Regions from separate parts of the Vibrio sp. JCM 18905 genome, predicted to be linked through region 3. Evidence: riboswitches for the same ligand, from Rfam matches in the RefSeq annotation. Region 3 holds a riboswitch; each other region holds the start of a gene.

Region 1 (4,230 bases), on a different replicon from region 3:
AATTGGTTAGCCCACTGAGTAGTTCGCTCTCCGTCGAAGTTGTCATTCAACAGTGTTTCACGTGAAACATTCGCTTGTTGAGTTAGCATTCCTCGAGCAAGTGTTAACGCATCTTCGATAGGAAAATCGAGTACTGTCAGCGCTACTATCCAAGCAAGGTGATGTTCGGGATCGAACATTGCGTTGGGTTTGGACTTAACGGAAAGCGCTCTCACTTCGTCGTTAAAGGGGTGACGCCAGATATCAAGCTGATGCACTTTCTCCTTTTTATCGGAAACCTGAGTATCAGCAATACCAATATAAATCGCTTTCGACGGTTGCTTAGCACACGCTTCTACCGACAAAGTAGAGCGGTAATAAAGCACAAATAAACTCTCATGTTCAGAGTCATATCCATCAATGAGATCAGTCGTTATGTGTGTGGTCTGTTGGTCGCGAACAAGCTTAATAGATTGAGTTGGGCTCACGCCCAACTCAATGTCTTCGATTATAAAACCCTGTTCTTTCGCCAACAACAAACATTGCTGAACTAAACCTGTCAGTTCAATCAATGATGACGGAATAAGGATTTTGCTCATTAGTCACTTACCTCGGCATGTGCTGCTGGGTGGTATAACTCAGAACCTGACTCTCTAAATTCTTGCGATTTCTGACGCATCCCCTCAAGAGGATCATCAAGCATTTTGATCGAGATAGCTTGGTCCGCAGCAACTTGCTCAGTATCTTTCGCGTATTCTCGAACCTCTTGCGAAATCTTCATCGAGCAGAACTTTGGTCCGCACATCGAACAGAAGTGAGCAACTTTTCCCGACTCTTGAGGCAAGGTTTCATCATGGAAAGCGCGCGCGGTTTCTGGGTCAAGTGACAAGTTGAATTGGTCTTCCCAGCGGAATTCAAAACGTGCTTTAGAAAGCGCGTTATCACGAACTTGTGCGCCAGGGTGCCCTTTAGCCAAATCAGCAGCGTGAGCAGCAAGCTTGTAAGTGATCATGCCTACCTTCACGTCTTCTTTGTTTGGTAAGCCAAGATGCTCTTTAGGTGTTACGTAACAAAGCATCGCACAGCCATACCAGCCAATCATGGCAGCGCCAATTCCTGACGTAATATGGTCGTAACCAGGAGCGACGTCTGTCGTCAGTGGACCAAGGGTGTAGAACGGAGCTTCATGGCAGTGCTCTAGCTGCTCTTCCATGTTCTCTTTGATCATGTGCATTGGAACATGGCCAGGACCTTCGATAATCACCTGTACGTCGTATTCCCACGCAACCTTAGTCAACTCACCAAGAGTACGAAGCTCCGCAAATTGCGCTTCGTCATTAGCATCGGCAACCGAACCAGGGCGCAGACCATCACCGAGAGAAAGTGCCACATCATACTTGGCACAGATTTCACAGATCTCTCGGAAGTGGGTGTATAAGAAGCTTTCTTGGTGATGCGCTAAACACCATTTCGCGATGATAGAACCACCACGAGAGACGATGCCAGTAACACGCTTTGCAGTCATTGGCACATAGCGAAGTAGTAAACCGGCATGGATAGTGAAGTAATCAACGCCCTGCTCTGCTTGCTCAATCAGAGTATCGCGCATCACTTCCCAGTTAAGGTTTTCGGCAACTCCATTCACTTTTTCCAGCGCTTGATACATAGGTACGGTACCGATCGGAACCGGGCTGTTACGCAGAATCCACTCGCGAGTTTCGTGGATGTTACGTCCAGTAGAGAGATCCATAACGGTATCCCCACCCCAGCGTGTCGCCCAAACGAGCTTCTCAACTTCTTCCTCAATCGAAGACGTCACCGATGAGTTACCGATATTGGCGTTCACTTTGACCAAAAAGTTACGTCCAATGATCATTGGTTCGGATTCTGGGTGGTTGATATTAGAAGGGATAATCGCGCGACCTTCGGCAACTTCTTTGCGAACAAACTCGGCGGTAATGTCTTTTGGAAGATTAGCTCCAAAGCTTTGACCAGGATGCTGTTGATTCAGCACATCATCACGGTACTTGGCACGACCCAAGTTTTCACGCAGCGCGATGAATTCCATTTCTGGGGTGATAATACCTTTGCGAGCATAGTGCAGTTGAGTGACGCATTGCCCATCTTTGGCACGTCGAATACGTGGTAGATTACCGTAACGAAGATCGTCTAGTGTTTCGTCTTCTAAGCGTTCTTTGGTGTACACCGAGCTTACTTCATCGAGTAACTCTGTGTCACCACGCTCTTCAATCCAGCTTTCTCTTAGCTTTGGTAAGCCGCTATAAAGGTCAATATCGTAGTTCGGATCAGTATAAACACCTGACGTATCGTAGACTCGGACGGCTTCATTCGGCTCGAAAATAGGCGCTTCTTTTGTGCCACCAATCAGACTATCTGCTAGCGCTATTTCACGCATAGGTACACGAACATCTGGACGTGAACCTTCTACATATACTTTTGTGGAATTTGGGTACGGCTGTACCGAGAGTGTTTCAATAAACTGTTTTGCTTCCAGTCTCGCTTGTTTGCGACTCGACATAGCATTTTTCCTTGCTTTGTTATACTAGATAAAAAGTAATTGGATAAAAATGCTTGGCGGATAGATGCGACAAGAGGAGTCAAATTAAGGCTAAATAAAGCTTAAGTAATTTGCCTATAACAACATTCGACTATTTGATAGGTCAACCAGAAAGAACTCCGGTATAAATATCTTCTCTTGTTCCCTTCGCAGATTCTAATCTGATCAGGTTCAACGGATCCCGAATTAACGGTCTCAGCCTTATGGCACTCCGACAAGTGATATCAGTATATAAAAACGGCCTGGTTAAACCAAGCCGACCTGTTTAATTTTTAACTACTTTGCTAGCTGCGCATCAATAATTGGAAACCGATCCACGCAGCAGAGATGCTCAGCACCACATTTAATAAAATATTTAACCCCATCTTAAAAAACGCACCTTGCTGCATAAGTAAAACATTATCCATAGAAAAGGTGGAAAACGTCGTCAGTGCCCCTAAAAAGCCCAAACCAATCACTTGTCGCCAAGGTTCTGTTGCCAACAGTTCATTGTCGAACGCAGCAATCAACAAGCCCATGATAAATGAACCAACCACATTAACGGTTAGCGTACCGTATGGAAAACTACGCCCCAATAAAATGACACACAGTTCAGATATCAAGTAACGAGAACACGCACCGAAAGCACCACCTAGTGCAATAAAACCAAGAATGGAAAACTGCCCCATAATTCCCCCAACACTATTGATGACGATATTGTAACCAAAACTAAAGCAATATTGATGGTGAAATTTTAGAATTCGACAACGTATTGCATTTAAAACACGCTGAGATTAAAAAAGTTACAGGAGTCACTTTACTTCAATATACCCCATCAAACCGGTTTTCATGTGCTCAATAACATGGCAGTGATACATCCAACGTCCAGGGTTGTTAGCAACAAAGGCAGCTTTGGCACTGCCATTTTTTCCAAGTAAAACCGTATCGGTATGGAACGGTTCGTCGAGTTTCTTTCCATCTAACTCAAGAACAGTAAATGTATGCCCATGAAGATGAATAGGATGATGATATTGAGTAACGTTCTTCAAATTGAAGATATAGGTTTTTCCAAGCTCCAATGTTGAAAGTGGCGCAGGGATATTATCTATGCTCATTCCCTCCCAAGCCCGTTTGTTCATCAGCCAGAATTTAGGTATCGCTTTGCCCGATTTATCGACAGGAGTGATCGCCCCCTCCCATTCAAACACATAATCGATTTGCTCCGCATTTTCCAAATCAAGATCAGGCACAGGGTTGAGAGGCAATAAAGGCAGTTTCTTGTTGCTTGGCAGGTCAGACTCAACAACTTCAAACTCACACAAAGAGAATGGGAAGCGCCCTTTCATTTGACGCACATAAACACGCTCTCCAGCCTTCGGAGCAATCAATCCGATACCCAATCTCATTCCCGGACCAATTTTGTGTTGAGTGAGCCTATAAGGCGTTTTAACTGGATTGCCATCGATAGCAATAACCCAAGCCTCTGTGCCTTCAATCGCGATCGGATAGGTAATGGTGTTATCGACATTAGCAATTCTTAATCGCGTAGTCGCGTTCTGCTTCAGCGTATAAACAGGCTCATGAATACCATTGACGCTACTCCACTCTCCTGGCGTTCCCATACGTGCACTCAAGCGCGGCACCATTAGATTCTTCCACTGTCCTTGCTTGTCTAAATGCCAATGCTTGAGGAC
Region 2 (4,230 bases), on a different replicon from region 3:
GATCGAGATAGCCGGTGGGGGTGTTGCGCAGTCCGTCGTAACAACAAGTTGTTACAGGGAAAAAGATGATGATCGCCGCCATCACCACTTTTGACGCGATGCCGTAACCGAGCCAAAGCATCAATACGGGCGCGATAGCAAATACTGGAATGGCTTGGCTAGCGATAAGAATCGGCAATAGCCAGCGTTTGAGCGGCTCGAACATCAGCATTTGCAAAGCGAATAGCAAACCCATTGATAAGCCGAGTGCGAGGCCAAGTAGGATCTCTTGTGCGGTAACCCAAGTGTGTTTGAGTAGCACGTCGTATCGAGTGACTAATCTATCCAATACTTCAATCGGCGAAGGCAAGATGAAGCTTGGCATGTCAAACACCACTACAATGAGTTGCCACAAACCTAAGATCACGGCTGCGCTGATTAGCAGACGCAATGCCGGATGAGTTACGCGTTCCTTTTTACTGATACGCGCCGAAACGGAGTTGTACTGAGTCATATCACTCATAGTCTTTCTCCAATTGATTCAAAATCGCTTGTTGTAGAGTTGCGCATTCTCCATCGAGAGATCTTGGTGGCTTGGCGTCCGGAACAACCAAGTGCTGCGCTTGAGCAGGCGTGCCTTGTAACACATAGAGTTGATGCGCCAATCGCACTGCTTCTTGCGGATCGTGCGTAATCAAGACAACGGTTTTGTCCTTTAGTAGCTCGGCAGAGAGAGTTTGCAATTTGTGGCGAGTCACGGCGTCCAATGCTGAGAAAGGTTCATCCATCAAAACCAAAGGTTTGTCTTGCATCAGAGTGCGAGCAAGGGCTACGCGCTGTCGCATACCTCCAGAGAGTTGAGCGGGTTTGGCGTAAGCGTAATCTGCTAACCCAACGTGCTCTAACAAGTTGAGAGCACGTTGTTTCTCATCCGCTGGATTTGAATTGGCGTAAGAAAAGCGCGAGCTAAGGCAGACGTTATCCAGCACGTTAAGCCACGGTAGCAATAAATCCTGCTGAGCCATGTAAGCGACACGGTCATGCAGTGCGGCGCCATCGGTTGTGATGAGTTCGCCATGCCAGTCAACTTGGTCATCCAGTAGGCCAGCTAAGTAACGCAATATCGTGGTTTTTCCGCAGCCACTTCGCCCGAGTAATACCGTCCATTGACCGATAGGAATGACCATGTTCACTTTCGCTAAAGTCGGTGTTTGGCTGTCTTTGTATTGCAAACTGGCGTCGGAAAGCTGAATGCCAATCGCGTTAGCGAACATAGGTATGACCCGCAAAGAAGTGATGTACTGGTCCGTGACCTTTCCCCACTTCCAACTCATCCGCATGAGCGATGGCTTGGCTGATGTACTGTTTTCCTAAATGCACAGCTTTGTGCAGGTTGTTGCCTTGACCAAGGTAAGACGCAATAGCGGAAGACAGTGTACAGCCCGTACCGTGGGTGTTTTGGGTTGGGAAACGCTTGGCGCTGATTAACTCGGCACTGTTTTGCATGATCAGCAGATCGTTGCTGTTTTCATCTTCTTCAAGGTGACCGCCTTTGAGCAGAATGGCTTTGGCACCAAGCGCACGAAGGTCGTCAATCATGTCACTCATTTCTGCCTCAGATTGAGGTACAGGCTTACCTGTCAGTGCTGCACCCTCTGGCAGGTTAGGAGTGATGATGTCTGCCAAAGGAATTAGTTCTTCTTTTAATGTGCTGATTGCTGATTGCTCAAGCAGCAAATCGCCGCTGGTGGCGACCATGACAGGATCAATCACAAGATGTTTAGGTTGGTATTGCTTAATCTTGTTAGCAACGACTTTAATGATATTCGAATCCGCCAGCATGCCGACTTTTACCGCCACAATATTGAGATCGGTAAACACCGCATCGAGTTGGCTTTCAACGTGATCAAGTGGGATCGGGAAAATCGCAGAAACGCCTTGCGTGTTTTGTGAGGTGATGGCGGTAATCACTGAGCAGGCAAAGCTGCCAGTGGCGGACATCGCTTTGATATCGGCTTGGATGCCTGCGCCGCCGCCGCTGTCGGAGCCTGCGATGGTTAAGACAACAGGGGTGGTTATAGGTGATTGTGCCTGCTGTAAAGATGGCTGTGATTGCTGCGTCATGGTCGCTCCTACTACAAGACGTATAGGAACTGACTTTGACCGTTGTGGATAGATCGATTGTTCGATCGTTTCGCTCGCCGAAGAGGAGCGGCGAAAGGCAAAGTGCGCATAGTTCCCTACGTCAGTGCTAACTGAATCAGGTTCAACGGGTCTCGAATCTCGATCTCAGCCAACGCTTATCGCGTGGCCCCCCGACTATTTCGCTCGGATGATAGCAGGACCCTTGTAGAAGGGATACGTTTTTTGAGAGTAATTATTATTGAGTATTCAATTATGCGAGGTGAGTGATAGAGTAAGCATCTAAATGGTTCGTCGTGTGGAATTTACTAGTGCAACGCTCTGGTGAAAGAGCTGAACCTGGAATATTTAATAAATAATCGTGGTCTCGCTAAGCAAGGATTAGCACAAAACAAGGTTAAAAAACTGTTAAAATTTAACGCGTTGCCAATTTAACTTTGTTGAACTTTTCGACAGTTAATTAGGAAGGCTAAGACGATCATCGAGCAAGGAGACTTCATGCTTAATTCTGCAACAGCGAAGTCAGTGATCGATCATGCTCTCTTTTTAGGGGCTGATTTCGCTGAACTATTCGTTGAACATCATCAAACTAACACCGTCCAGATCGCATCTGGTGAGGTGGACAAGATCAATTCGGGGATTGATTTTGGTATCGGTATTCGCCTCTTCTTCGGTCACAAAGTGCTTTATGGATACACCAATAGCACGGACGAAGCCGAGCTAAAACGCGTAACCTCATTGCTTGCGGCAAAAGACAAGCGTGAGCAAATCGCGTCAGCAGGTTCTTTAAATTTGAACCGCTACCCAATCCAACACGGTTGCCGCATGCCGTTAAGTCAGGATGCCAACTTAGATTCAAAAATCGCGTTTCTATTGAAAGTTGACCAAGCTGCGCGTGCAGAAAGTGAGTACATCAGCCAGTTCATTGGTAGTGTGCTTCAGCGCGAGCAGCAAGTGTCTATCTTCAACTCAGAAGGTTTGCATGTAGACGATACGCGTCACTACATTCGTGTGGCGGGTAACACCGTTGCTCAAAAAGGTAATGAGCAGTCTTCTGGTATGGAAGGTCCTGGCGCTCTTGCGGGTTGGGAGTTCAGTGAACAGCTTGATGCAAAAGAGCTAGGTCAAACTATCGCGCAACAAGCGTTAGTAAAACTTGGCGCGGATGCTTGTCCATCGGGTGAAATGCCGGTGGTGATTGGTAACGGTTTTGGCGGCGTAATCTTCCACGAAGCTTGTGGCCACTTGCTAGAAACCACTTCGGTTGCGAAGAAAGCGTCCGTATTCCACGACAAGATGGGCGAAATGGTTGCTCACACCGCAGTGAATGCAGTCGATGATGGCACCATGACCAACGAATGGGGCTCGATTCACGTTGATGACGAAGGCATGAAGACTCAGCGCACTCAATTGATCAAAGACGGTAAGCTAACCAGCTTTATGGTCGATAAAATGGGTGGCATGAAGACAGGTTATGAGCCAACAGGGTCTGGTCGTCGCCAAAACTATAAGTTCGCACCAACCTCACGCATGCGTAACACCTTTATCGAAGAAGGCGAGCATTCGCTTGATGACATGCTGGCAGGCATCGAACGTGGTATCTATGCGAAGAAGATGGGCGGTGGCTCGGTTCAACCAGGTACGGGTGAGTTTAACTTTGCTGTTCGTGAAGCTTATCTCATTGAAAATGGCAAAATCACCAAACCTCTGAAAACAGCAACGCTGATCAGCACGGGTCCAAAAGTGTTGAAAGAAATCAGCATGGTCGGCAAAGACATGGCGCTTGCGCCGGGCATGTGTGGTTCAGTAAGTGGTTCAGTACCAACAACAGTCGGTCAGCCAACGCTGAAAGTCGATAGCATTCTGGTAGGAGGCGGTAACTAATGAGCCAAGAACAACAACTTCTTAATGCGGTTAATTACGTCCTATCAGAAGCAAAACGCCAAGGTGCAGAAGCGGACGTCATTGTAAACCGCAACAGTAGCTTTTCTTTGAAAGCGAACCAAGGAAAGCTAGATGAGTACAAAGTAAGCTCAAGCCAAGTTCTGGGTGTTCGTGTTGTGAAAGATGCGCGTGTTGCAACAAGCTATTCTGAGTCGTTAGAGCAAC
Region 3 (4,230 bases):
GCACATTCATATCTTGGGTATCTGTGGCACATTTATGGGCGGCGCTGCGATTTTAGCTCGCCAATTAGGGCATAAAGTCACTGGTTCTGATGCCAACGTTTACCCACCGATGAGCACGTTGCTTGAGTCTCAAGGTATTGAAATTATTGAAGGCTTCGACCCGTCTCAACTCGACCCTCAACCAGACCTTGTGGTGATTGGTAATGCCATGAGCCGTGGTAACCCATGTGTTGAACATGTGCTCAATACCAACATGCGCTACACCTCTGGTCCGCAGTGGCTCAACGAGTTTTTGCTGCACGATCGCTGGGTATTGGCGGTATCGGGTACACACGGTAAAACGACTACGTCGAGCATGCTGGCTTGGATACTCGAAGACTGCGGTTATCAACCTGGTTTCCTAGTTGGTGGAGTACTTGGTAACTTTGGAGTCTCTGCTCGTTTGGGCGAAAGCATGTTTTTTGTCGTTGAAGCGGACGAATATGACAGTGCTTTTTTCGATAAGCGTTCTAAGTTTGTGCACTACCATCCTCGAACCTTAATCATGAACAACCTTGAGTTTGATCATGCAGACATCTTCGATGATCTAGAGGCGATCAAGCGCCAATTCCATCATTTAGTGCGAACGGTTCCCGGCAATGGCTTAATCTTAGCTCCGAAGCAAGACCAAGCTTTGGCGGATGTATTAGAGCGTGGTTGCTGGACAGAAAAGCAGTTTTCAGGTGTTGATGGCGACTGGCAGGCGCACAAATTAGTGGTCGATGGCTCAAAATTTGAAGTTGCTCTACAAGGCGAGAAGGTCGGTACCGTCGAATGGGATTTGGTGGGTGATCATAACGTTGATAATGCGTTAATGGCGATTGCCGCGGCGCGACACGTTGGCGTAACGCCGGAGCTTGCGTGTCAGGCTCTGGGCCGTTTCATTAACACCAAGCGCCGTCTTGAGTTAAAAGGTGAAGAGCAAGGTGTGACGGTTTACGATGATTTTGCGCATCACCCAACGGCAATTGAACTCACCGTCGGTGGTTTGCGTAACAAGGTAGGCGAAAAACGCATTCTTGCCGTGTTGGAACCTCGTTCTGCCACTATGAAGCGCGGCGTGCACAAAAACACACTCGCGGATTCGCTACACAGCGCAGATGAAGTGTTCTTATTCCAACCAGACAACATCGAATGGTCGGTGCAAGATATCGCGGAACAATGTCAGCAACCTGCTTTTGTTGACGCTGACATCGATAACTTTGTAGCGAAAATCGTTGAACGTGCGCAGCCAGGTGACCAAATCCTCGTGATGAGTAATGGTGGCTTTGGCGGTATTCACGGCAAGATCCTCGAGCAACTTAAACAAAAAGCCTGATTTTATGCAAAACAAACAGCAGCAAGCAGAAAAAGCCATCACTTTAGCGTTAACTGGAGCATCTGGTGCGCCTTATGGTCTGCGCCTTTTAGAATGTTTGGTCGCGGCGGATTATCATGTCTACGTTCTGATCTCTTCAGCGGCTCGTGTCGTGATGGCAACCGAACACAACCTTAAGTTGCCAAGTGGGCCTGAAGCCGCAAAGCAAGCGTTGGTGGAGCATCTCAACTGTGATCCAAATAACATCACCGTTTGCGGTAAAGATGACTGGTTCTCACCGGTAGCGTCTGGCTCTGCGGCACCCAAGCAAATGGTGGTTTGCCCATGTTCAGCAGGAAGTGTTGCGGCGATCGCGCATGGTATGTCGGATAACTTGATTGAGCGCGCCGCTGACGTGGTGATGAAAGAGCGTGGGCAGTTGTTGCTCGTCGTTCGCGAAACACCATTTTCAACGCTGCATCTGGAGAACATGCACAAGCTATCGCAAATGGGCGTCACCATCATGCCAGCGGCTCCGGGTTTCTACCATCAGCCAAAGAGCATTGAAGACTTAGTGGATTTTATGGTGGCGAGAATTCTCGACCACTTAGGTATTGAGCAAGGTTTAGTGCCTCGTTGGGGTTATGACCAGCGTTCGTGAGCTGATTGTGTAACCACTCAAATACCTTTACAATCCATCCAACTCATCGGGGAGCAAACCCATTTAGCATTGAGTCAATCAATGCATTTGGGCGCTGAGACCTAAGTGCTTTACTAGGGACCCGTATTACCTGAACCAGATAATGCTGGCGTAGGAATTGAGTCTGGATATTGGAAGTCCTTAATAGCCGCCTCAACCCTGTGCCGCTCAACTTATTTCTCTGAAATACTCATGGAGAGCGAGCAGTGAAAACCACTTCAAGTCTGATTGCCTTAGCTGCAATTACTTCAACTTCAGCGTTTGCTGCTGAAAACCCATTAACTATTTATACCTACGATTCTTTTGCCGCAGATTGGGGACCAGGTCCTAAAATCGAGCAAGCTTTTGAAGCAAAATGTGGCTGTGACGTTAACTTCGTGGCGTTGGACGATGGTGTGTCGATCCTGAATCGTCTTCGTCTTGAAGGCGGTAATAGCAAAGCCGACATCGTGTTAGGTTTGGATAACAATCTGATGGCAGAAGCGAAGAAAACCGGTCTGCTTACCGAGCACAATGTGGATACGGCTAACACAGTGTTACCAAATGGTTGGAGCGACACGACGTTTGTACCGTACGATTACGGCTACTTCGCGTTTGTGTACAACACAGAGAAACTGGCTAATCCGCCGAAAAGCATGAAAGAGCTGGTGGAAACGCGCGACGATTTGAAAGTGATTTATCAAGATCCGCGTACGTCAACGCCGGGCCAAGGCTTGATGCTGTGGATGAAATCCATTTATGGCGACGATGTGACGCAAGCGTGGCAGAAGCTAGCGAGCAAAACCGTAACGGTCACGAAAGGTTGGTCAGAAGCGTATTCCATGTTCCTTAACGGCGAGTCGGACTTAGTGCTTTCTTACACTACGTCACCTGCGTACCACTTAATTGCGGAAAACGATTCAAAGTTTGCGACGGCGAATTTTGCTGAAGGTCACTACATGCAAGTTGAAGTCGCCGCTAAAGTGAAAGGGGCAAAAAATTCAGAACTTGCTGATCAATTTATGAATTTCATTTTAAGTGATGAGTTCCAGTCAGCGATGCCAACGGGTAACTGGATGTACCCTGTTACTGACGTTGAGTTACCTAAAGGTTTTGAAACCTTGAGCGTTCCAAACAAGTCGTTGAGCTTTAGTGCTGATGAAGTGGCAAAAATGCGTAAGTCTTGGATTCGCGAATGGCAAAGCGCACTGACATTTTAGCTGACGTTCCACCCCTCATCTGAATGAGATAGGTTTTACCTTTGAATTCTGTTCCAAAAATAGGTTTAGGGGTCGCGATGATCATCGCGACCTTTGTTGTTTCTGCCCTAGGTGCTTTGATTGTTCAAGCCCCTTCACTTGATGTGTCTGTGGTATGGGACGACCCGTATTATCAACATGTCACCAAGTTCAGCTTTTACCAAGCTTTTCTTTCCACATTGCTCAGTGTTGGCTTGGCCATTCCAGTTGCGCACGCGCTTTCGCGTCGCCAATTTATTGGTAAATCATTACTGCTTAAGCTGTTTGCATCGACGCTAGTTTTGCCTGTTTTGGTTGGTGTTTTCGGGCTATTAGCGATTTATGGCAACAGCGGTTTGTTAGCGCAGTGGCTACAGAGTTTCGATAGCAAACTGCCATTTTCTATTTACGGTTTGAACGGCATTTTACTCGCCCATGTGTTCTTTAATTTACCTTACGCGGCGCGCTTGCTGTTGCAAGCATTAGAATCTATTCCTGCCGAGCAACATAAGCTGTGTGCGCATTTAGGTATGAACCATTGGAATAAGTTTCGTTGGGTGGAATGGCCGCGTTTAAGACAGCAACTTCCCCACGTTTGTGGTTTGGTATTTATGCTGTGTTTTACCAGTTTCGCCACTGTAATGGCATTGGGGGGCGGGCCAAAATCTACCACCATTGAATTGGCAATTTACCAAGCGATTAAGTTTGATTTTGATTTACAAGCTGGGGCGTTATTGGCGCTGTGGCAGATGCTGTTATGTGGACTGCTTGCGATTGGAGTGCAGAAGTTAACAAAGCCTGTTTCTATCAGTGCTGGCAGCACATCGGTACAGCAATATTTAACGAAGGATCATGGGTGGTCAAAAGCTTGGGATAGCTTTTGGATCATAGGTGCCTTTTTACTGGTGATACCACCGTTATTGATGGTGTTACTGAGTGGCATCAACCAACAAGTTTGGACGGTGTTAACCGATGAA

Evidence for each region. Region 3 has a riboswitch for thiamine pyrophosphate ahead of thiB (thiamine ABC transporter substrate binding subunit). Riboswitches for the same ligand answer to the same signal wherever they lie in the genome.
Region 1: linked by a shared signal. The riboswitch ahead of thiC (phosphomethylpyrimidine synthase ThiC) and the one ahead of thiB (thiamine ABC transporter substrate binding subunit) in region 3 are both predicted to bind thiamine pyrophosphate.
Region 2: linked by a shared signal. The riboswitch ahead of thiD (bifunctional hydroxymethylpyrimidine kinase/phosphomethylpyrimidine kinase) and the one ahead of thiB (thiamine ABC transporter substrate binding subunit) in region 3 are both predicted to bind thiamine pyrophosphate.

What each region holds. Positions count from the first base shown of each region.
Region 1 is NZ_AP043880.1:162,431-166,660, reverse strand. It holds gene ACZ5ZC_RS17410 (thiamine phosphate synthase) at 1-578, opposite strand, end outside; gene thiC (phosphomethylpyrimidine synthase ThiC) at 578-2,518, opposite strand; TPP riboswitch at 2,683-2,781, opposite strand; gene crcB (fluoride efflux transporter CrcB) at 2,842-3,225, opposite strand; partial or broken gene ACZ5ZC_RS17395 (multicopper oxidase domain-containing protein) at 3,349-4,230, opposite strand, start outside.
Region 2 is NZ_AP043878.1:662,302-666,531, reverse strand. It holds gene ACZ5ZC_RS02895 (ABC transporter permease) at 1-502, opposite strand, end outside; gene ACZ5ZC_RS02890 (ABC transporter ATP-binding protein) at 495-1,253, opposite strand; gene thiD (bifunctional hydroxymethylpyrimidine kinase/phosphomethylpyrimidine kinase) at 1,243-2,103, opposite strand; TPP riboswitch at 2,200-2,307, opposite strand; gene ACZ5ZC_RS02880 (TldD/PmbA family protein) at 2,620-4,005, shown strand; gene ACZ5ZC_RS02875 (TldD/PmbA family protein) at 4,005-4,230, shown strand, end outside.
Region 3 is NZ_AP043879.1:265,949-270,178, forward strand. It holds gene mpl (UDP-N-acetylmuramate:L-alanyl-gamma-D-glutamyl-meso-diaminopimelate ligase) at 1-1,357, shown strand, start outside; gene ACZ5ZC_RS09515 (flavin prenyltransferase UbiX) at 1,362-1,997, shown strand; TPP riboswitch at 2,035-2,171, shown strand; gene thiB (thiamine ABC transporter substrate binding subunit) at 2,243-3,235, shown strand; gene thiP (thiamine/thiamine pyrophosphate ABC transporter permease ThiP) at 3,277-4,230, shown strand, end outside.